DNA from 3 places in the Elstera cyanobacteriorum genome. Region 3 is predicted to be linked to each of the others. Evidence: predicted binding sites of a transcription regulator. Region 3 holds the regulator's gene; each other region holds the start of a gene.

Region 1 (7,712 bases), on a different contig from region 3:
GGCTTCCAGCTCCTTCGAGCGGTCACGCAGGGCACCCAACTGCTTCTCGCGCTCGTCCACCTGACCCGCAAGCGAGCCGACCTTCGCCTCCAACTCCGCCCGCACCCGCTGCAAGGCGTCGATATCGGCCTTAAGCTGCGCCAGTTCTTTGAGTTGCACTTCGATGGCGGCCTTATCGGCTTGCATCACCTTATTGGCCGCTTCGAGGTCGGCGGCGGTCTTCTGGTTAAGGCCCTGGAGTTCGGCCAGCCGCGCATTGGCTTCCGTCAGTCGCCCGGTCAGCGAATCGCGCTCGGCCATCACGGTGGCAAGGCGGGAGATGGCGTCGTCCCGCGCGCTGCTGGTCGCTTGAAGGTCGGCGGTCAGGCGCCCCAGACTCAGTTGCAGTTCGGCAGAATTGGCCTTTTCCAGCGCCAGCATATCGGAAAGCTGGGCGATCTGATCGGTCAGCTTGGCCAAAGCCTCATCGCGGCCCGAGAGGGCCTGATTGAGATAATATTGCGCCAGAACGAAGACCAAAACCAAGAAAATGATAATGATTAGTAACGTCGAAAGGGCATCGACGAAACCGGGCCAATAGTCGATTGGGCTGTTTCTCTGCCGCCGGGAAGAGCCGGGCATGGATTAACGCTCCTGCTCTTCGGCGAGGGCGGCAATCGTGCGGGCCAAAAGGCGGATTTCGGCGCGGACTTCTTGAATAAGCTCCCCCCGCCCGTGGCGCTGGTCTTCGAGAAGTTGGGTTAGGTGAAGATCGAGGTTGCGCAGATGACTGCGGGAAACTTCATCGATCCCACTCGGCTTTTCAGCCGGGCGGGCGGCGAGATGTTCCACCAACGCGGTCAGCGCGGCATTGGTCGATTGCCGCCCTTCTTCGGTCCGGGCCAAGGTGCGTTGTAAGGCATCGAGACTATCCGCCGTCTGCTCCAGCAGGGCCTGAATATAAGCGGGAACGGAGGCGTCTCCCTCCGCTGTGGGGCCGCTGCCGCCAATACGGGTTAGGCTGGCCAGCCATTCTTCCAACTCGTTATAGAAGCGGCTTTGGGCGGCCCCGGCTTGCAGGTCAAGAAAGCCCAGCACCAGCGATCCGGCAAGGCCGAACAGCGAGGAGGAAAAGGCGGTGCCCATCGCCGACAGCGGCGTCGCCAAGCCTTGCTTCAGATCTTCGAACGCCGCGACCGCATCACCGCCGCCGAACGAGAGCTTGCCGACAACATCGCCGACTGAGCCGACGGTCTGGATCAACCCCCAGAAAGTGCCGAGCAGCCCGAGCAGGACCAGCAAACCAATGAGGTAGCGGGAAATATCGCGGCCCTCATCCAATCGCGCGCCAATGCTATCGAGCAAGGAGCGGGTGGCAGTGGCCGAGAGACTGAGGCGCGTGCGCCGTTCGCCCAGCATGGCGGCCATCGGCGCCAGCAGCTTCACCGGCAGCGAAACGGCGGCGCTTTGGTTGCGCTGGTAATTCTCCAGCCAGGCAATTTCCGGCGACAGCATCAAGACTTGCCGGACAATAAAGATAATCCCCAGCAACAGGGTCCCGAGAATGACCCCGTTGAGACCGGGATTATGCAGAAAAGCCGCCTTCAATACCCCGGATAGCGCTACCGCGATTGCCGCGACCAAAACAAGAAACAGCCCGATGCGGACGAGATAGCGGCGGGTTCCGGTCAATTGATGCAGCATCGCGGGGCCAGTCTTTGTAAATCGCGGCAGAGAAAGGGTTACGGCGTCATCAGGTCGAGATCAACGCGGTCGGCGGGGCCGTCGCCAGTCTGGGATCCTAGGGCACGGACATCGACCCGCGCGGTGCTCACCCCGCTTTCGGCTAGGAAGCTGCGAACGGCCAAGGCGCGGTTCAGCGACAGGCGGCGCGACTGGCTGGCGGTTTCCGGCGTTCCGGCGGCATAGGCCGTGATCAGCACCCGCCGGTCGGGCTGGCTTTGCAACTGCTTTACCACCCCATCGAGCGCCGGGCGCGCCGTGGTCGGCACATCGGCGCTATCGGGCAGGAACAGCAGGCGCACGCCCTTGGCAGTCGCAACCGGTGCCGGAACAGCAACGGCGGGGGTTGCCACTGGCGGCGGTACCGGGGGAGGCGGCGGCGCGGCGGCGGCCACTTTCGGGGCAGGCGGCGGTTCGGCTGGAACCGGCGGCGGGCCAGGATCGGGCTTCGGCGTCTGCGGTTTTGCTGCCGTCTGTGGGAGGGGGGTCGGGTCCGGCGTCAGCGGCATCGGTGGGGCCGAGGCCGGAATGGCGGGGGCATCGGGCGCCGCTGTCGGCGGAACCGTGGCCGTGACCGGTGCCACAGCGGGGGGCGGGGCCGGAGGGGCTACGGGGGACGCAGGCGGGGCAGGCGGCACCGCAATCGCCACCGGCGCGGGCTTGGCTTTCGGCGGCGGCACCTGATTGATCTTGCTGCGCGGCGGAGCGGGCGGGGCCGGAAGATAGCCGACACCGACCCCCGGGCGCGGACCCGCGCCGCCGAGGCTCGATAAGACGTCTTCGTCGATCACGACCGCGCCGCTGTTGCGGCCCGCGCCATAGAGTTGGGCGGCGGCGGGAAAAGCGACGCCGAGCAGCAAAACGCCGGACAGTAAGGGTACCCCTATCCTCGTCTGCGGTTTGCGCATGCCGTGCCTCTCCCTTCCCAGCAACCCCAGTGTGACCAACCGGTCAATCCGGCGCGAAGCCTACGCGCCGGGCGGCTGAAAATCCAGTCTGCGCTTAGGCTTTGGTCGGATCTTCAGCGGCAGCCTCGGGTTTCGGGGCGGCTTTGACAGCCGGCGGGGTCGCTTTCCGCAACAATTGGCCGAGCTTATGGTGAAGCTGATCATTGGCGGCAACGACGCTGCTGGTCGCCATCATCCGGGTGCCGCCGGTAATGTCGGAGACATAGCCCCCGGCTTCCTTCACCATCAGCATCCCAGCGGCCATATCCCAGGGCTTCAGCCCTTCTTCCCAATAGCCGTCGAGGCGCCCCGCCGCCACATAGGCGAGGTTCAGCGCCGCGCCACCGAAGCAGCGAATCCCACCGGTCTGTGGCATGACGGCGGAAACCTGCTTCAAGATTTTCTCGTGGCCCGACGACCCGGCCACCGGCAACCAGCAGCCAACCACGGCGGTCGGCAGGTCGCGGCGGGCGGAGACGCGCAGGCGGAAATCATTGAGGAAGGCCCCACCGCCCTTTTCGGCATGGAACAGCTCGTGCTTCACTGGGTCGAGGATGACGCCCGCGATAATCTCCCCCTCGCGCTCTAGCGCAAGGGAGATGGAGAAATGCGGAATGCCGTGCAGGAAGTTCACGGTACCGTCGAGCGGATCGATGATCCAACGGTTCACGCCGTCGCCCTTCACCTCGCCGCCTTCTTCCAGCAGGAAACCATAGCCCGGGCGGGCCTTTTCCAGCTCGGCGCGCAGGGTTTCTTCCGCCTTCAGGTCGGCCTGGGAAACGAAATCGGCCACGCCCTTCCGGCTGACCTGTAGTTTTTCGACTTCCCCGAAATCACGCACCAGACGAATGGCAGCCTTTTCCGCCGCCTTGGTCATAACCGTAATGATGGCCGACCGCGCCATGATCCCACCCTTTCAAAGAACGACGCGGACCGGGCGTCCCGATCCGCGCTGATAAAGTTGAATGGCGGCGCAAGGCGCGCCGCGCTTATCTTAGCCCTTGAAGCGTTCGACGTAAGAGCAATCTTCCGTCGCAACCACAACTTTGATCCCGGCTTCCACATGGGGCGGGATCATGATGCGCATGCCGTTTTCCAGCTTGCCGGGCTTGTAGGAGGACGAGGCCGTCTGGCCCTTCACCACCGGATCGGCTTCCACCAGTTCCAGCACCACATGCTGCGGCAGGGAAACGCTGATCGGCGTGCCTTCGTACAGCGAAATCTGAACCTTCATGCCATCCTGCAGAAAGCCGGCCTTATCGCCCAGCAGTTCCAGCGGAACCGGCAATTGGTCGTAGGTTTCCGGGTTCATGAAGGTCAGCGCCGTATCGTCGCCGAACAGGAAGGTGAAATCTTCTTCGTCGATGCGCACGCGCTCCACGCTCTCGCCCGAGCGGAACTTATCGTCGCGCTTAATGCCGGTACGCAGGTTGCGCATTTCCACCTGAACGAAGGCCGCACCCTTACCGGGCGAGACGTGATTGGCCTTCAGAATCGCCCAGAGGCCGGTTTCGGTCTCGATCACATTGCCCTGGCGCAGTTCGTTGGCGTTGATTTTCATCGGAAAAACCCGTTGTAAAGCTGTCTTGAAAGTAAGGCGGCGCGGACCCTAACAGCTTACGGCCAGCAGGGCAATCACAGGAAAGCGCCGGAAACGCGCCCCCCCTATGCCCGGGCGCGGGGCGCGGCGAAGATCGTCAGCCGTTCCGGCGCTAATGTAAAGGTCACGGGCAGGGTGGCGATGGTATCGCCATCGGCCTGCACCGGTTCGCCCGCAGGGCCATTGACCGACACGTGCGTGATGCGCTCGCGCTTCACACTGGGTAAATGTGGCAGCAGCCCAAACGGCAGGGCGGCGGCGTAAAGCGCGGTGGCGAGGCGACCCCCCTTTGTAAAGCGCGCCGCAATCAGTGCCGGATCATCGAGGTTGGCTTCGGGCGCAACGGTAAAGCGCCCGGCGTAAAAATGCCCATTGGCGAGAATGAGAGAGCTAGCATCCCGCCCGTCGCCCAGCGTGTAGCGCGCGGGTTTCAACGCCAGCCATTCTTTCAGCGTCTGCCACACATAAGCGCCCTTGCCGAAGCGGCGTTTAAGCGCCGGATCGATCCCGGCGACCACATGGGCATCAAACCCAACGCCCGCCATCATCGAAAAATAGCGGCGCGCCCCATCCGGGGTTTCGCAGAGGCCGAGGGCGATTTTGCGCGTCTGGCCCGAGAGCAACGCTGCCGCTGCCGTTTCCGGCGTGTCGATACCAAGCTCACCCGCCAGCACATTGGCGGTGCCGAGCGGTAGAAGGCCGAAGGGCGGCACGGGGGCGCCGTGGCGTTGCGCCGCCATCACGCCGTTGATCGCTTCATTGATCGTCCCGTCGCCGCCCGCCGCGATAATCGCCCCGACCTCCCCGGCCTCGGCCAGGGCGCGGGCCAGGGCCTCGGCATCGCCGCGCGCTTGGGTTTCGACGATATCCCACTGGGTTCCGGCGGCGGTCAGCCGATCCAGCGACCGTTTCAGCCGCGCGCCGCGCGCCTGGCCCGCTGTCGGATTGACGATAATCCGCAAGGGGCGATTGCGGGTCGCAGAGAGAGGGGAGGCTTCCAAAACGCTGCCATCCATCGGCCGGTCCATCCTATGCGGTTGGGGCGGGGTCGGTCGTCGCGCTCCAAAAGCCGGGCGAGGCGCGACAAATCCGTGACCGTAAGACGACGGTTTAATGAAATTATACAACCGTCAAAAACATGTCATCAGCGGCTGGCAGAAAGGTGAGAATCAGAAGCACGATGTGCAGGCGGCGGTATGGACGCAGAAGTTGGCATTACCCAGTACCGGGCCATTTGGATCTCGGACATTCACCTTGGCACACGCGGCTGCAAGGCCGATGCGCTGTTGGATTTTTTGAAGTTCACCGACTCCGATTACCTCTATCTCGTCGGTGATATTGTCGATGGTTGGCGGCTAAAACGCTCGTGGTTTTGGGCGCAGAGCCATAATGACGTGGTGCAGAAGATGCTGCGCAAGGCGCGCAAGGGCACCAAGGTCATCTATATTCCGGGCAATCATGACGAGGCGCTGCGCGATTATTGCGACATGCAGTTCGGCGGCGTCACGGTGCTGGACGAGGCGGTGCATGTGACCGCGACCGGAAAGCGGCTGCTGGTTATTCACGGCGATCAGTTCGACGGAGTGATCCGCTACGCCAAGTGGCTCGCCTACTTAGGCGACTGGGCTTATAACGTCGTGCTCAGCGTCAATCATTGGTTCAATGTCGCCCGGCACAAACTGGGCTTCTCCTATTGGTCGCTGTCGCAGTACCTGAAGCAGCGCGTAAAAAACGCCGTTGAATATATCTCCCGCTTCGAAGACGCGCTGGCCGAAGAGGCCAAACGCCGGAACTTCGACGGCATCGTCTGCGGTCACATTCACCACGCCGAAATGCGCGACATTCAGGGCGTGCTTTACTGCAATGATGGTGATTGGGTCGAAAGTTGCACCGCCTTGGTCGAACATTTCGACGGGCGGCTCGAAATTCTTCATTGGGCCGAAATGCGTCAATTGTTCGGCTGGCACCCCGGCCGCCAGCCCGTCGCTTCCACCGCTAACTTAATGGCCCGATAATTCATGCGCATTGCGATTGTGACCGACGCCTGGTTTCCCCAGGTCAACGGGGTTGTGCGGACGCTCGATACGGTCCGCCGCGAGCTTGAAAGCGAAGGCCATGTGGTGGAGGTGATCGGCCCTGACCGCTTCCGCACCATTCCTTGCCCGACCTACCCGGAAATCCGCCTCGCGCTGTTTCCGACGAAGCGACTGGCGGCGTTGCTGGATGCGTTTCAGCCCGACGCCCTGCACTTGCCGACCGAAGGCCCCTTGGGCATGGCGGGTAAAAAGCTGGCAAAGAAGCGCCGTTGGCCCTTCACCACATCGTTCCATACGAAGTTCCCCGAGTATCTGCACGCGCGCACCGGCATTCCGGCGGCCTGGAGCTATGCGTTCCTGCGCCGCTTCCATAATGCTGCCGATCGGGTGATGGTCGCGACGCCGAGCCTTGAGGCGGAACTTAGCCAGCGCGGCTTTCGCAATATCGTGCGCTTTTCGCGCGGGGCCGATCTCGAGCTGTTTCGCCCGCGCGAACCGCTGCCGCTCGATCTGCCGAAGCCAGTTTTCGCCTATGTTGGGCGGGTTGCGGTGGAAAAGAATATCGGCGCCTTTCTGGCACTCGATCTACCGGGCTCGAAGCTGATCGTTGGCGATGGGCCGCAGCGGGAAGAACTGCAAAAACAGTTTCCCGCCGCCCATTTCATCGGCGCCAAACATGGGGAAGAGTTGGCGCGCGCTTATTCCGCCGCCGATGTTTTCGTGTTTCCCAGCCGGACCGATACGTTCGGCCTCGTCGTGCTGGAAGCCTTGGCCTGCGGTGTGCCGGTGGCGGCCTATCCGGTAACGGGGCCGCGCGATATTCTGAGCGAGGCCGATCAGCCCGTGGGCGCCCTGAGCGAAGACCTGCGGGACGCTGCTCTCGCGGCCCTTAAAGTCGATCGTGCGGCCTGCCGGGAGCATGCGCTGCGCTACTCCTGGCCCGCCGCCGCCCGCCAGTTCCTTGATGCGTTGGCGCTGATCCGGGAGGAAGCGCGGGCATAGCAGACGCGCAGATTAGAATGATTGCAAACTAACGCAGCCCTGCTATAGTTACGCAATCATGACGCAGATTGTTGCCCCCTCGAACGCCGCGCAGCCCCTCGATACCGATGTGTCGGAGGAAGCGATGGCCGCCAACCCCGCCGAAGCCGCGCTGATCGAACGGCTGCGCACGGTTGGCCTGCGCCCGACGCGGCAGCGGTTGGCCCTCGGCGGGTTGCTGTTCCACGGTGAGGATCGGCACGTGACGGCGGAGCAATTGCACGGCGAGGCGCTAACGGCGGGCATCCGCGTGTCTGTCGCTACCGTCTATAATACGCTGCACCAGTTTACCGAAGCGGGGCTGCTGCGCGAAGTGGTGGTCGAAGCCGGGCGCTGCTATTTCGATACCAATACCAGCGAACATTT
Region 2 (7,712 bases), on a different contig from region 3:
TGACGTTTTCGAGCACGGTCATCGATTCGAAACTGCGCACCACCTGGAACGTCCGCCCGATCCCCGCCGCACAACAGGCAGCAGCATCGAGGCCGGTGATATTCTTCCCTTCGAACCACACTTGCCCGGAAGTTGGGGGCAAGGCCCCCGCGATGATGGAGAAGAGGGTGGATTTCCCGGCGCCGTTCGGGCCGATCAATCCCAGGATTTCCCCTTCCTCCAAGCTGAAGGAAACATCGGTATTTGCGGCCAGCCCGCCGAATTGCCGACAGATTTTATCCACGCGCAGCAGGCTCATGGCGTCACCTTTTGCGAAGCGAGCGACGGGCGGGATTGACGGCGGCGCCGGGTGAAATCCGCCCAGAGACCGACGATACCTTCCGGCTTCAGCAGCGCGATGACCATGATCAAACCGCCGTAGAAGATCAGATCGAGGCCCTGGCCGCTGCCGCCGATGTAAGAGCGGGTGAGTTCCGAAACCGGGATCAACACCGCCGCCCCGACCACCGGCCCCCACAGGGTGCCAAGGCCGCCCAGCACGGCGGGCAAAGTCATCAGCAAGGAAATCTGGAAGTTCATCACGCTTTCGGGGTCGATGTAGCTGACGAACTGCGCATAGAAAGCCCCGCCAACGCCGGTGAAAAAGGCCGATAGGGCCGCCGCCTGCATCTTGGTCGGGAAAATCTTCACCCCCAGGCTTTGCGCCGCTTCGGGGTTGTCCTTGATCGCCCGCCAATAGTGACCAAGCTTGCCGCCGTCGACCGTGTAGGTGACCAGCCACAGCAGCGCGGCATAGCCGAGGGCGACATAATAGAAGGGCAGCTTCGCCGTCTGGAATTGCAGCATCGTCCAGCTATCGCCGAGGAAGGGAATGTAGATCCCCAGCGTCCCGCCGACCCACGGCCAGGATTGGAACAGCAGTAAGGCGCCTTCGGCAATCACGATGGTGGCGATGACGAAGTAATGGCCTTTCAGGCGGAACAGGGGCCAACCGATCAGCAGGGCCAGACCGGCGGCGATGGTGCCGCCGACCACCATGCCGAACCAGGGCGACGCGCCGAGGTGGGTCAACAGCAGGGTGGACGTATAGGCGCCGATCCCGAAGTACAGCGCATTGCCGAGCGAGATTTGTCCGCAATAGCCGCCGAGGATATTCCACGCCTGCGACAGACCGGCATAGAGCAGCGTCAAAATCAGAATGTTGAGGATGGTCACGCTGCTGATGGCATGGGGCAGCAGGACGAGAACCCCCATCAAAACCGCGCCCGCGGCGAGATGGCGGTGGCGAAGGTCGAGCGACCTCCAAAGGTTAGAGTTTGCCAAAGAGGCCTCGCGGACGCAGGAGAACGGTGAGGAGATAGAGGGCGAAGATACCGAGCTGCTTGAGCGCGGGTTCCAGCACCACCGCCGAGACGGATTCGACCAGACCAACCAGCAACCCGGCGGCTAACGCCCCCAGAAGATTGCCGAAGCCGCCGGTCGCGACCGTCACATAGGCGATGAGCGCGAAGGTCGCCCCGACCCCCGGATGAACGTAGTAGAAGGTCGCCAGCATCGCCCCGGCAACGCCGACCGCCGCCGCCCCCAACGCCCAGCCGAGCGCGAAAATCTTGTGGCGGTCGATACCGATCAGGCTGACGGCCTCGCTATCCTCGCGGGTCGCTTCCAAGGCGCGGCCAAAATCGGTGCGCTGGATCAGAAGATAGAGCGCCAGGAAGGCGAGCAGGCAGACCACGCCCGCCGCAAGCTGCGGCACCGGCAGAAACACCCCGGCAATCGAGATCGTCTTATCGGCGACCACGCTGTCCTTGATGCTGCGGTACTCCGGCGTCCAGAAAAGCTGCGCCAGACCGCGCATGGTGATCGCAAGCCCGAAGGTTGCAAAAATCTGCACCATCCCGGCGTTTACCTTGGCGGCCAGGGCGCGTTTGACGACGGTTCGATAGATGAAGATCCCGAAGGCCGCCATCACCAGGGCCGTCGCCGGCATGAGCAGGATCGGATCGAGCTGTAAGAACAGGTACAATCCGAAAGTGACATACATGGACGTCATCAAAAATTCGCCGTGGGCGAAATTCACAACGTCCATCAATCCGAAGATCAGGGACAAGCCCGCCGCGATCAGGGCGTAGATCAAACCGATCAAGAGGCCGCTGGCCACGAGCTGGGCAATGGCGGATATCGTCATGGCCTAGTCTCGGGCGCCGATTAGCGGGCCGGGATCGGCCAAACGACCGGGCGGCTAGCGGTTTCGAACGGCCAGACGGAGCGGTAAACGCCGTCCTGCACCTGGATCAGCACGGGGGTGGCGCCAGTATTCTGACCGTTTTCGTCAAAGCGCACATTGGCCCACGGCATGATCGTCTTGTCGCCCGGAATATCGGTCTTTTGCAGGGCGCCACGAATGTCTTCGTTCTTGATCGACCCGGCGCGGTCGATCGCATCAGCCATCACCAACACCGCCATCAACTGGCGGGCGCTATTATCGTTCAGGTCTTTGCCGCTGCGCTTCTTATACATTTCATTGACCTTGGCGACCATCGGGCGCTTTTCCGACAGATCGAGCGAGAAGCTGGAGCGGCTGATGATGCCTTCCGCCTTATCGCCAACGGCTTGCAAGAAGGCCTGTTCGGCAAACCCCGCCGCCTGGGCAACGATGCCTTGCGGCTTATAGCCAAGCTCGCCCATCGTTTTCAGCAGCAGGATCGCGTCGGTCGTATAGCTCGACGGCATCAGCACCGGTGCGCCGGAGGATTTGAGCTGCTGCACTTCCGAGGTCAGCGAGGGGCTGTTGGCGCGATACTTAATATCGCCCGCAACCTTAATGCCGCGTTCGCCCGCCAGCTTGCGCTGAATATTGGAGCTGTCGGTGCCGAAGATCGTATCTTCATAGAACATCGCCACTTGATCGACGGTGATATTCTTCTTTTCCTTCATGTCCTTATAGAAATCGAACATGGCTTGGGAGAACATTTCATCGTGGGCCGAGGTGCGGAAGAACCATTTTAGGTTCCGGCGGTGCAGGCTGGGCGAAGATGAATCGGCGGCCAGGAACGGCACTTGATAGCGTTCGGCAACCTGGCTGACGACGGCAGCCACCGCGCTATGATAGGCGCCGATGATGGCCGACACTTTGTTTTCGGTAATCAGGCGTTCGGCTTCGGCGCGGCCCTTTTGCGGGTCGGCCTGATGGTCGGCGAACACCAGTTTGATCTTGGCGCCGCCGAGTTTCGGTAGACCGGCGCCCGGCCCAAGCGGCAGGCCGATATCAATATCTTCATTAATGATGTCGAGTGCGGTTTCCATCGCCGCCTTGGCGTCGATCCCGGTCTGGGCGCCCGCGCCCGACATGGGTTCGATGACGCCGATCACGACTTCCGAAACCTGGGCATAGGCGGGAAGCGCCAATGCAGCGGACAAAGCCGCCGATGCCAAAAGAGTCTTCACATTCACCATGACATAAGCCTCCGTTTTTTATCGTCTTATCGTGGGGGAAAGGAACCGACCTGCGGCGGCGCACGCCCTAGCACGGGTGGGGGATCAGCCGTGCTAGGGCGGGATTACGCGTGCCGCAGGTCGGTGATCAGCATGCACCCGGGGGAGTGGGTGATGCAGAACTCGGGGCGGGCGGCCTGGATCACGGTCTGCGGCGTTACCCCGCAGGCCCAAAAGACCGGCACTTCGCCGTCTTCAATCGCCACCGCATCGCCGTAATCGGGCGTGGCGATGTCGGTAATCCCAATCTGCTCGGGAAACCCGAAATGCACCGGGCCGCCGTGCATATCCGGGAAACGGTTGGTAATCTCGATAGCGCGCAGGGCGTCCGCCGGTTTCAGCGGGCGCATGGAGACAACCATCGGCCCCGCGAACGGGCCAGCCGGCGTCGTCGGAATATTCGTCCGATACATCGCCACATTGCGCTTTTGCGCCACATGCCGCAGCGGAATACCGGCGGCAATCAGTGGCGCTTCGAAGGTAAAGGAACAGCCGATGACGAAGGTCACGAGGTCGTCGCGCCAGACATCGGCAATATCCGTCGCCTCGCCGGTCAGCGCGCCGTGATGAAACAGCCGGTAGCGCGGCAGATCGTGGCGGATATCGATCCCCGCGCCCAAGCTGGGCAAACGCGGATCACCCGGCTTCGATTCGGCAAGAACAGGGCAGGATTTCGGATTGAGTTTACAGAATTCGCGAAAGTCGTCGGCAAATTTTTGCGGCAGAATAACCACATTTCCCTGACTATAACCCGGCGCAAAACCCGATGTATGGCCGGAGATCACTCCCGACCGGATCAGTTTTCGCACCGAGGCGGCGTCGGACATTGTCTGGACATCAGTCATGTCAAGATTCCTCTGCGGTGACAATTTTATGAAGCCATCCGCGAGGCCCATTCGTCCAATTTATTTTTTCGACGGTTTTTGATAAATGATTTTTATCAGTAAGCAGAAAAACTTGCGTTTAGGTGCGGTTTAAAGTGAAACCGAAACAAAGACCGCTGATTAAATAGTCAGCCTTGCTGCCTTTTTAGACAGTCTCCGCCACCTGCTGCGCGATGGCCGCTACCAAGACCGCCAAGGAGTTATCGGGCGTATTAACGTAAGTCGCGGTAAACATCAGATCGGGCAGTGCCGTTTTCGTAGGCAGAATCCGCAATTTCCCCGCCGCCAGTTCCTCTTGCACCACGGTCGGCGGAATCGCGCTGATGCCGATCGAATCCATCGTCATGCGGACGATCGACGAGAGCGAACTATTGCCGAAGACCCGCACCCCGGGAATATTATTGCGCTTGAACAGCTCGATCACCTGATGATAGGGCCGCGAGGCGCGGGCGTAGGTAATGATCGGCCATTGCGCAAGGTCTTCCAGCGACAGCGGCGCATTGGTGTTCACCAGATCGGGCGCGGCCAGCCAGGCGATTGGGTAGGTACAGAGCGGCAGATTGGTCACATTCGGCGCGCTGATCGGCCCCAGCAGCAAGGCAAGGTCAAGCTGCCCTTCCAGCAAGGCATCGCGCAGATTGACCGACACATCGACGGAGATTTCGAGCGTGATTTGCGGGTGCCGCTGATAGACTTCCTTGACCAGCCGGGGCAGCCACGTATGAACGATGGTTTCTGACAACCCCAGGCGCACCATGCCTTTCAAGGCGCTCGGGTCGGTCACGGCCATAACCATTTCATCGCGCAAAGCCAGCAGCCGTTCGACGTAATCCAGCAGCTCGACGCCCTTGACCGTCAGGGTCGGGCGCCGCCCCTCGCGGTTCAGCAGGCGGATTTGCAGATTATCCTCAAGCTGGGCAATGCGCGCGGAAATCGCGGGCTGGGTCGTGTGCAGCTTTTCCGCCGTGCCGCGAAAACTGCCGAGCTTGGCGACCCAAAAGAAAGTTTCGAGATTACGAAAATCGATCACGGTAGCCCCATCGTCCAGCGTTCGGTCAAGCTAGACGATGGGGGCACGGGTGCAAACGCTAAACCGCGCGCAGGTCTTCGAGATATTGCTCGACCGCCACCCCTAAGGTTGCCGCGCTGCGTTGAATAACGCCGCTGGCGGCTTGTGCGGCGGCGGCGGCGGACGCGGCGCCCTCCCCGGCTTTACCAACGTCATCGACAACCGCGACCACCCGATGGGTTTCGTCCGCCGCATCGGCCATGCGGCGAGCAATATCGCCGGTCGCTTGCCCCTGCTCCTGCAAGGCGGTGGCCATCGCTTGGGTAAGGCTGTTGAGATCGGCAACAACCCCATCCATCGACCGCATCGCCTCTGCCGTTCCTGTCGCCGCCCGGCGCACTTCGGCAATTTGTCCGGCGATTTCGTGGGTGGAGGTCGCGGTTTGATTGGCGAGGGTTTTCACCTCGCCCGCCACGACGGCAAAGCCCCGGCCTGCTTCGCCCGCCCGCGCCGCCTCGATGGTCGCATTCAGCGCCAAAAGATTGGTGCGGGCGGCAATATCCTCGATCAACCGGCTCGCCTCGCCGATACGCTGCGCTGCGGTCAGGCTTTCGGTTACCTGGGCATTGGCTTCGCCTGCAATCCGCACCGCAGTTTCCGCCACGCCCTGGGCTTGGATGACCCGGCCTTCCACCTGCTGGATCGCGCCGGAAAGCTGGGCCGCCGCCCCGGCCACCGCTTGAATATTGCTATTGATGGCGCGCACCCGCCCCATCAGCCCCTGCATTTGCCCGCTCACGGTTCCCGCCGTCTCGCTTAGCCCTGCCGATAGATCGGTTACCTGCCGAATATCCTCGGTCACCGCCGCCAGAATCCCCTGCACCCGGTCGCGGAAACTATCGGCCAGCGACAGCCGGTCGGCGCGGCGACGGTCCCCGGCATGGCGGCGCTCATCCTCTGCCTGGGCATTCAGATCGCGCACGTCTTGGGCATTGCGGCGGAAGACCGCCAGCGCATCGGCCATGCGGGCCAGTTCATCGCGCCCGGCCACGCGGATATCGGCGCCAAGATCGCCGCCCGCGATCCGTTCCGTCGCAACCACCAACCGGTCGAGCCGCCGCAGCAGGGTGCGATGCACGATAAGCCAGGCAATGATAAGGGCCAGCACTAGGCTAACCGCCGCGACCCACACCAGGGTGCGGAAACTTTCCCCCAGCACCTGCGCAACCGCCCCCGCTTCGGCAGAGGCTTGATCGTTGACGGCGTTGACCAGGGCCGTGACGGCGGCGGAAATCGCCGCCGCCGCTTGCCGAACGGCGGCCAGTTGATCGGGGATCCGTTGGGCGGCGTCAAGCTCGGTCTGCCGCACGGCGAACAGGCCCTGCGCCCCCTCGCCGATTTTCAGAAATGCCTCAACCTGTTCGGCGACCGAAGCATCAGCAATCTCTGCCGCCGCTGTCCGCACGGCGGTAACGGCATCGGGATAGCCCCGTTTGGCCTGCCCCACGTCGCGCGGATCGGCGGCTTCCAGCGCCTGAACCAACAGCGCCCGCGCTTCGGCCACCGTTGCGCGCAGGGCGAGGCGTCGGGCCTTTTGATCATCCGCCAGGGTTTCGGCGGGGGACAGGGTGTCTTTCAACCCCTCTCCCCGTCGCGCCAAATCTGCCGAAAGGGCCAGCCGGCGCGGCTGGGTTTGCAAGCGGGTTTCGACCGTGGCGTCGAGATCGCTCAAGGCTGCTGCCAGATCGGCCCGGGCCTTCCGTAGGCCGCCGAGCGGAAAGCCGAAGGGATCGAGCCGCGCCATCGCTTCGTCTAGCAAACGGCCCTGCTCCTCCAGATCAGAAATCGTCTCCCCCCGCTCCATCTGCCGCCGGGTGGCGGCAAGCTGTGGGGCGAGCGCAACGATAGCGCCGCTGCGCACGGCCACATCTTGGGCCAGCACCGTGACCGGCAAAGCACGGTCGGTAATCCGTGCCAGACTCTGTTCGATCCGCCCGAAAGCGATCAGACCGGTAGCGCTCGCCGCCACCGTGAGCGCCACGATCAGCAGCAGCGACAGATAGAGTTTCGCCCTTACCCCTGCGAAGAACCCCGTTTTTGTAGCCATGACACCGCTCCCTCCCCCTGTGCTGCGTCAGGCGCCGGGCAGCAGCGTTACGCCGCGCTCGGCCAGACTGATATGGGCCGTCGCCCCGGCGGGCAGCGCCTGCATCAGATCACCGCCAACGGCAAACAAATCGCCGAAGGCGCTGCTAAGGTGATATTCGATGTGCGACCCGAGATAGGTGGCCTTCTTAACCTCTGCCGGGGCGGAATTCGGCCCC
Region 3 (7,712 bases):
GAAGTCTTGGCCGGGATCCCCACCGTGGTTTACGGCTTCTTCGCCGCGCTGACCGTCGCCCCCTTCGTGCGCGATATCGGGTCGGCCGTCGGGCTGAATGTTGCGTCCGAAAGCGCGCTGGCTGCGGGCGTCGTGATGGGCATCATGATCGTGCCCTTCGTCTCCTCGCTGGCCGACGATGTGATCCACGCGGTGCCGCAAAGCCTGCGCCACGGCGCTTATGGCCTTGGGTCCACCAAGTCGGAAACCATCCGTCAGGTCGTGCTGCCCGCCGCCCTGCCCGGCATCGTCGCCGCCGTCATGCTGGCGATCAGCCGCGCCATCGGCGAAACCATGATCGTGGCGATGGCCGCCGGTTTGGCCGCCAACCTAACCTTCAACCCGCTGGCCGCCGTGACCACGGTGACGGTGCAGATCGCGACCCTGCTGGTCGGCGATCAGGAGTTCGACAGCCCCAAAACCCTGTCGGCCTTCGCCCTTGGGCTGGTGCTTTTCGTCATCACCCTGTGCCTGAACGTCATCGCTCTGGCCGTTGTCCGCAAATATCGGGAAAAATATGACTGATATCGTCGAACGCCCCGCCCTCGGTGTTCACGCCACCGACGAGGCTACCAAGCGCTTGAAGCGGCGATATGCGGCTGAAAAGCGGTTCCGCGGTTACGGGCTGGCCGCCATCCTAGTCTCGATGCTTGCGCTGGCCGTGCTGCTTTGGAGCATCGTCAGCCAAGGGTATACCGCCTTCACGGCGACCACCCTGACGCTGACGGTCACCATCGATCCGGCAATGGCCGATCCTGGCGGCAAGCGCAACCCGGACGACATGCGAACCGGCGACTTCCAGGGCATCGCCCGCGCCGGGCTGCGCAGCCTGTTCCCGGATGTAACCGACCGTAGCCAGACCCGCGCGCTCTACACCCTGCTCTCCAACGGCGCCGGCGATGACATTCGCGATAAGGTTCTGGCGAACCCGGCACTCATCGGTCAGCAAGTGACGATTAAAGTGCCGGTCGCGTCGGACTACGACATGTACGCCAAGGGCCATTTCGGTAAAACGCCGAAGGGCGGCGAGGCCCGCCTGTCGCCGCAGCAGATCGCCTGGTTCGAAACGCTGCGCGCCGACGGCAAGGTGCACCGCAGCCTGAACATTTGGTTCCTCTCCAGCGGCGATAGCCGTCAGCCGGAACTGGCGGGGGTTGGCGGCGCCATCATTGGCTCCTTCCTGACCTTGGCGGTAACGCTGATTATCGCCTTCCCGCTCGGGGTAATGGCGGCGATCTATCTTGAAGAGTTCGCCCCGAAGAACCGCTGGACGGATATCATCGAGGTGAACATCAACAACCTCGCCGCGGTTCCTTCCATCGTCTTCGGTCTGCTCGGCCTCGCGGTCTTCCTCAATGTCTTCGGCCTGCCCCGCTCTGCCCCGGTTGTCGGTGGCGTCGTGCTGGCGCTGATGAGCTTGCCGATCATCATCATCGCCTCCCGCGCCTCCTTGCGTGCCGTGCCGCCGTCGATCCGGCAAGCGGCCCTCGGGCTTGGGGCCAGCCGGGTGCAGGTGGTCACGCATCACGTGCTGCCGCTGGCAATGCCGGGCATCCTGACCGGGACGATCCTGTCGATGGCCCATGCGCTGGGCGAAACCGCCCCACTGCTGATGATCGGCATGGTCGCCTTTATCGTCGATATTCCCCAGGGCTTCACCCAGGCCGCAACGGTGCTGCCGGTGCAGATCTACCTGTGGGCCGATAGCCCGGAACGGGGCTTCGTTGAAAAGACCTCCGCCGCGATCATGGTTCTACTGGCCTTCCTGCTGGTCATGAACGCGATTGCGATTTTCCTCCGCAAGAAATTCGAACGGAAGTGGTAATCCCCATGTTGGCGACCGAAACGAAAACCGCTGCTGCCGTGAATGGCGCTGCCAAGCACGTAAAGATGAAAGCCTCGGACGTCGAGGTTTACTACAGCGAAAAGCGGGCGCTGAATAAGATCAGCCTAGATGTGCGCGAACATGAGGTAACGGCGCTGATCGGCCCGTCGGGCTGCGGGAAATCGACCTTCCTGCGCACGCTGAACCGCATGAACGATGTGATCGAAGGCTGCCGCGTCGGCGGGACCATCCTGCTCGACAAGCAGGATATCTACGATCCAAGTATCGATGTCGTGCAACTGCGCGCCCGGGTGGGGATGGTGTTCCAAAAGCCGAACCCCTTCCCGAAGTCGATCTACGATAATGTCGCCTATGGCCCGCGTATCCACGGCCTCGTCCGTAACCGCGAAGAAACCGATGCGGTCGTCCAGCGGTCACTGGAACGTGCCGGTCTGTGGAAAGAAGTGAAGGACCGTCTGCACGAAGGCGGCACCGGGCTTTCGGGCGGTCAGCAGCAGCGCCTGTGCATCGCCCGCGCCATTGCGGTCGATCCCGAGGTTATTCTGATGGATGAGCCCTGCTCGGCGCTCGATCCCATTGCCACTGCGAAGATCGAAGAGTTGATCGACGAACTGCGCAGCAATTACACCATCGTCATCGTCACCCACTCGATGCAGCAGGCCGCGCGCGTGTCGCAGCGCACCGCCTTCTTCCATCTCGGGGATCTGGTCGAAGTCGGCGATACCGCGCAGATTTTCACCAATCCGAACGACGAGCGCACCCAGGGCTACATCACGGGCCGCTTCGGCTAAGCCGGGGGCAGAAGGAATAGATCATGTCGAATGAACATATCGTTTCGTCCTTCGACGAAGAGCTGCGCGCGCTGCATAAGTCGATCATGCAGATGGGTGGGCTGGTGGAAGCCCAGATCGCCCAGTCTTTGCAGGCGATGAATAAGCGCGACAGCCAATTAGCCTCCGCCGTCGTCGCCAACGACGGTCAGGTCGATGCACTGCATCACGAGATTGACGAACAGGTCGTGCGCATGCTGGCCCTGCGCCAGCCGATGGCATCCGACCTGCGCACCGTTGTTGCGTCGCTGCGCATTGCGACCGATCTCGAGCGGATCGGCGATTACGCCGCCAATATCGCCAAACGCACCCTGGCGCTGAACGTCTCGCCGACCGTCAAACCGGCGGCGGGCGTGCTACGCATGGGCAAGATCGTCCAGAGCATCGTCAATGACGTGCTGGATGCCTATGCCGACCGTAACGCCGACCGCGCCGCCGCGATCCGTGAACGCGATACGGAAGTGGATGAACTCTACACGTCGCTGTTCCGCGAGCTTCTGACCTATATGATGGAAGACCCGCGCAACATCACCGCCTGCACCCATGTACTCTTCATGTCGAAGAACCTGGAGCGGATGGGCGACCATGCCACCAATATCGCCGAAACGATCTATTACATCGTGCGCGGTAAGGTTCCAGCGGAAGAGCGCGCCAAGGGCGACCTGTCGAGCGTAACCGCGATGACCGAGAAGGGTGAAACCTTCGTGGCTGCCGACAGCAAAGGGAACTAAGGGCATGTCGCCCGTCACACCGTTAGTCCTGGTGGTCGAAGACGAAACCGCCATTGCCACACTGCTACGCTACAATCTGGAACGCGAAGGCTTCCGGGTTTGTACTGCCGCGGATGGCGAGGAAGCGCTGATCATCGCCGCCGAGCAGAACCCCGATCTGGTGCTGCTCGACTGGATGCTGCCGATGCTGTCGGGCATCGAAGTCTGTCGCCGGTTGCGCCGCCTGCCGACGGCGCGCGCGACCCCGATCATCATGCTGACGGCGCGCGGTGAGGAAGGCGACAAGATCCGGGGCCTTGATAGCGGGGCGGACGATTATGTGACGAAGCCGTTCTCGGTCTCGGAACTGATCGCCCGCGTCAAGGCTGTGCTGCGCCGCACCCGCCCGTCGGTGGATGGCGAAAGCCTGAATTTCGCCGATGTCATGCTCGATCTGGCAGCGCATCGCGTGCGCCGGAACAACCGCGACATTCACCTCGGGCCGACCGAATTCCGGCTACTGCGCTATCTGATGGAGCATCCAGGCCGGGTGTTCAGCCGCGAACAATTGCTGGATGCGGTGTGGGGCGCCGATGTCTACGTCGAGCCGCGCACGGTGGACGTTCACATCCGCCGCCTGCGCAAAGCCCTGAATGGCGAGGGGGAAACCGACATCGTGCGCACCGTCCGCTCGGCGGGTTATGCGCTGGATGAAACGGTGGATGCCACGGGCTGAGGGTCTTCGGCGCCAGTTTTCAACGGAAAATTGAAAGGCCAGGACGGGAAACCGCCCTGGCCTTTTCGCAGGCATGCAACCAATGCACGTCATGTCTGAAAAATACCTAGTCGATATTTATTTAAAAATAGTAAAATATACGGGAAATTTACAGCTTTTCCCGATCCCCATCGGGAACCCCGCCCGGAGGGCCGCCCTATGACGACCAGTCGTTTTTCCTTTGCAGGGCTTGGCGTTCAGCAACGCCTGATCCTGACCTTCGTCGCTTTGGCCGCGATCCTGGCGGGGGCGATTACCCTTAACGCCTATCGCGTGATCCGTGCGGCCCTGGTCCATGACGTACAGGCCGACGTCAATCGGGGCCTTGAGGTGATGAAACTGTTGGTTGCCGAGCGCGGCGGCCGGTTCGAGCTGGTCGGCGGGCACCTTACCCTGTCCGGGCTGCCGCTTGCGGGCGATGCGACCTTGGTCGATGCGGTCAGTAAACTATCGGGCGGGGTAGCAACGATCTTCCAGAAGGACGAACGGATCTCCACGACCGTTCAAAAGCCCGATGGGGGCCGCGCCATCGGCACCAAGCTGGCGCAAGGCCCGGCCTATGACAGTATCTTCCGCGACAAACGCACCTATAGCGGCCCGGTCGATATTTTCGGCAAACCCTATCTGGCGGTCTATGATCCGATCCTGGATGGGGCGGGCGAGGTGATCGGCATTCTATTCGTTGGCGAACCGACCGCCGTGGTCGCTGCCGAAAGCGCCACCATCCTGCAGGAAAATCTGATCGGCGCCGCCTTGGCCCTAATCTTGGGCAGCGCTATCGTCGCCCTCGTCGTCCGCTCGCAACTGCGCCGCGTCTCGCATTTGACCGATCTGTTTGCCACCTTGCAAAGCGATCCACGCATTCTGACGCCCGCTGAAACGAACCGACGCGACGAAATCGGCGCCCTGGCGCGGGCGCTGGCCGACTACTCGCGGCAACTCGACATGGCCCGCCAGCACGCCGCTGCAGAAGCGCGCAAGATCAAGCAAGAGATTGCCCGCAAGATGGCCCTGGAAATGGCCATCGCCGATTTCGGCAATAGCATCGACGGCGTTGTGGCCACGGTGGTCTCCGCCGCCGCGCAATTGCAGCAGAATGCCGAAACAGTTAACGGCAATGCCATGATGACCTCCGAACAAAGCAACGAGGTCGCGGTTGCCGCCGAACAGGCAACCGCCAATGTGCAAACCGTCGCCTCGGCCTCCGAAGAACTCAACGCCTCGATCCGGGAGATCAACCGCCAGGTCGCCGAAGCCGCCGCCATCGCCGGAACCGCTGTAACGGAGGCCGAGCAAACGGGCAGCATCGTCCGCACCTTGTCCGACGCTGGGCAGCGGATTGGCGAGGTTGTGGGGCTGATTTCCGAAATCGCCGCGCAAACCAATCTGCTGGCACTGAATGCCACCATCGAAGCCGCCCGCGCTGGGGAAGCGGGCAAAGGGTTTGCCGTGGTGGCGTCGGAAGTGAAGAACCTTGCCGGGCAGACCGCGCGGGCGACCGAGGATATTCAGGCCCAAGTCGGCGCCATTCAGCAGGCAACGCAGCAGGCCGTGACGGCGATCACCACGATCACCCGCACCATCGAGCGTATCAACGACATTAACCTCGGTGTTAAGGTCGCGATGGAGGAACAGGGGGCCGCAACCTCCGAAATCGCGCGCAATGTCACGGAAGCCGCCAGCAGCACCCAAAATGTGACGGAAATCACCATCGCGGTCACCCGCGCCGCTGTGGAAACCGGCAGCATGGCGGGCGAGGTGCTGTCGGCGGTCGGTAGCCTGACGGCCCAGGCGGAAACCCTGAAGACGGAAGTGGCGGATTTCCTCGAAAAAGTGCAGGAAGACGAGGCCGCCTGATCGGCTGCACCGGTTTTCCCAGCCTCAAGCGTATGACAAACACCCGGCCCTGCGCCGGGTGTTTTTGCGTGCGTTGATCCATGTCATGGGAAAGGGGCCGAAGCCATGCGAAATTCGCACAGTGCATTGAAATAAATACTTAACAATCACAAACGCTCTTTATTAATAATTGCCTGTGAAAATACACAGATCAAACGAAATTCCTTCTCGAAAGAAAGAATGAAATGAAGTCATTTGCCAAAAATATGAGCATTACGAATCGCATTCTTTTAACATTCTCGCTCTTATCTTTTTTGATATCTGCTGCCATCGTCGGCGGTTCGTATTTCATCGTCCGCGATGCACTAATGTCGGAAGCCTCCGATGCTTTGGAGCGTAACGGCCAATTGCTCAAAACCCTGATCGCCCATCGCGGAACGCTGGCAATCACCGACGGTAAATTGGGCCTGAACGGCAAACCGCTGGAGGGGGATGCGACAATTGTCGATGAATTCGCCGCCCTGACCAACGGCACCGCAACGATTTTCCAGGGCGACCGGCGCATTGCGACAACAGCGCTGGATGCGGCAGGCAAGCGCATCATCGGCACGCAGATGGGTCCGGGGCCGACCTATGACGCAGTTTTTGGCCGGAAACAGACCTATACCGGGATCGTGCAGGTCTCCTCCCGCGCCTATCTTGGCCGCTACGAACCGGTTTTGACGGCTGACCGCACGGTTATGGCGGTTCTGTTCGCGGGCGTGCCGCTCCAGCGGGTGGAAGCCGAGAGCGCGCGCATCATCGAACAGAATGTCGTCGTCGCCCTGGTTATGACCGCCCTCGGTATCGCCATCATCGCCTGGATCGTGCGCGGCCAGATGCGCCATGTCGGCCATCTCGCGGGTCTCTTTACCGTGCTGCAAACCTCGACCGAACCGCTGACGGTCACCGATACCGACCGCAAAGATGAAATCGGCATCCTTGCCCGCGCCTTGCAGGATTATTCCCGGCAATTGGACCTCGCCCGGCAACATGCGGCGGACGAAAAGCGCCACGCGGAGGCGGAATTACGCCGCAAAGCGGGGATCGAGCGGGCGATTGCCGGGTTTAGCGGCAGCGTCGATCAGGTCATCACCTCGCTGGTCTCCGCCTCGGAACAATTGCAGCAGAATTCCGAAACCCTGAACCAGAATGCCGCGCTGACTAGTCACCACAGCGGCGATGTGGCGGCGGCGGCCCATCAGGCGACCGGCAATGTCCAGACCGTTGCGTCTGCGACCGAGGAGCTAAACGCCTCGATCCGCGAAATCGCCCGTCAGATCGGGCAAGCGGCCACGATTGCCGGGACCGCCGTCGATGAGGCGAAGCAAACCGGGTCGGTCGTCCATACTCTGTCCGAAGCCAGCCAGCGCATCGGCGAAGTGGTCAGCCTGATCACCGATATCGCCGCCCAGACCAATCTTCTCGCCCTCAATGCCACCATCGAAGCGGCGCGCGCCGGCGACGCGGGCAAGGGCTTTGCCGTAGTGGCGGCGGAGGTGAAAAGCCTCGCGGGCCAAACGGCGCGGGCGACGGAGGAAATTCAAAGCCAGATCGGCGCCATTCAATCGGCCACCGGCCATGCGGTAGCGGCGATTGCCGCCATCGCGGGCACCATCGAGCAGATCAATGGGCTG

The links. Region 3 encodes PhoB, which activates phosphate uptake and scavenging genes when phosphate is short. Its sites were predicted from a motif close to TNTCATAAAACTGTCA; they were not measured.
Region 1: the regulator PhoB is predicted to act here: its motif matches at 5,373-5,388, upstream of CHR90_RS17110 (UDP-2,3-diacylglucosamine diphosphatase).
Region 2: the regulator PhoB is predicted to act here: its motif matches at 4,359-4,374, upstream of CHR90_RS08580 (putative hydro-lyase).

The regions. Positions count from the first base shown of each region.
Region 1 covers NZ_NOXS01000035.1:136,605-144,316, reverse strand. The annotation lists gene CHR90_RS17140 (peptidoglycan -binding protein) at 1-621, opposite strand, end outside; gene CHR90_RS17135 (flagellar motor protein MotA) at 625-1,683, opposite strand; gene CHR90_RS17130 (OmpA family protein) at 1,722-2,630, opposite strand; gene CHR90_RS17125 (inositol monophosphatase family protein) at 2,725-3,576, opposite strand; gene efp (elongation factor P) at 3,664-4,230, opposite strand; gene CHR90_RS17115 (diacylglycerol/lipid kinase family protein) at 4,335-5,285, opposite strand; gene CHR90_RS17110 (UDP-2,3-diacylglucosamine diphosphatase) at 5,466-6,284, shown strand; gene CHR90_RS17105 (glycosyltransferase family 4 protein) at 6,288-7,307, shown strand; gene irrA (iron response transcriptional regulator IrrA) at 7,432-7,712, shown strand, end outside.
Region 2 covers NZ_NOXS01000031.1:258,606-266,317, reverse strand. The annotation lists gene CHR90_RS08600 (ABC transporter ATP-binding protein) at 1-298, opposite strand, end outside; gene CHR90_RS08595 (branched-chain amino acid ABC transporter permease) at 295-1,254, opposite strand; gene CHR90_RS08590 (branched-chain amino acid ABC transporter permease) at 1,310-2,188, opposite strand; gene CHR90_RS08585 (ABC transporter substrate-binding protein) at 2,209-3,456, opposite strand; gene CHR90_RS08580 (putative hydro-lyase) at 3,561-4,340, opposite strand; gene CHR90_RS08575 (LysR family transcriptional regulator) at 4,525-5,409, opposite strand; gene CHR90_RS08570 (methyl-accepting chemotaxis protein) at 5,468-7,495, opposite strand; gene CHR90_RS08565 (ABC transporter ATP-binding protein) at 7,523-7,712, opposite strand, start outside.
Region 3 covers NZ_NOXS01000034.1:202,865-210,576, reverse strand. The annotation lists gene pstC (phosphate ABC transporter permease subunit PstC) at 1-564, shown strand, start outside; gene pstA (phosphate ABC transporter permease PstA) at 557-1,864, shown strand; gene pstB (phosphate ABC transporter ATP-binding protein PstB) at 1,870-2,676, shown strand; gene phoU (phosphate signaling complex protein PhoU) at 2,700-3,446, shown strand; gene phoB (phosphate regulon transcriptional regulator PhoB) at 3,451-4,161, shown strand; gene CHR90_RS15940 (methyl-accepting chemotaxis protein) at 4,360-6,057, shown strand; gene CHR90_RS15935 (methyl-accepting chemotaxis protein) at 6,405-7,712, shown strand, end outside.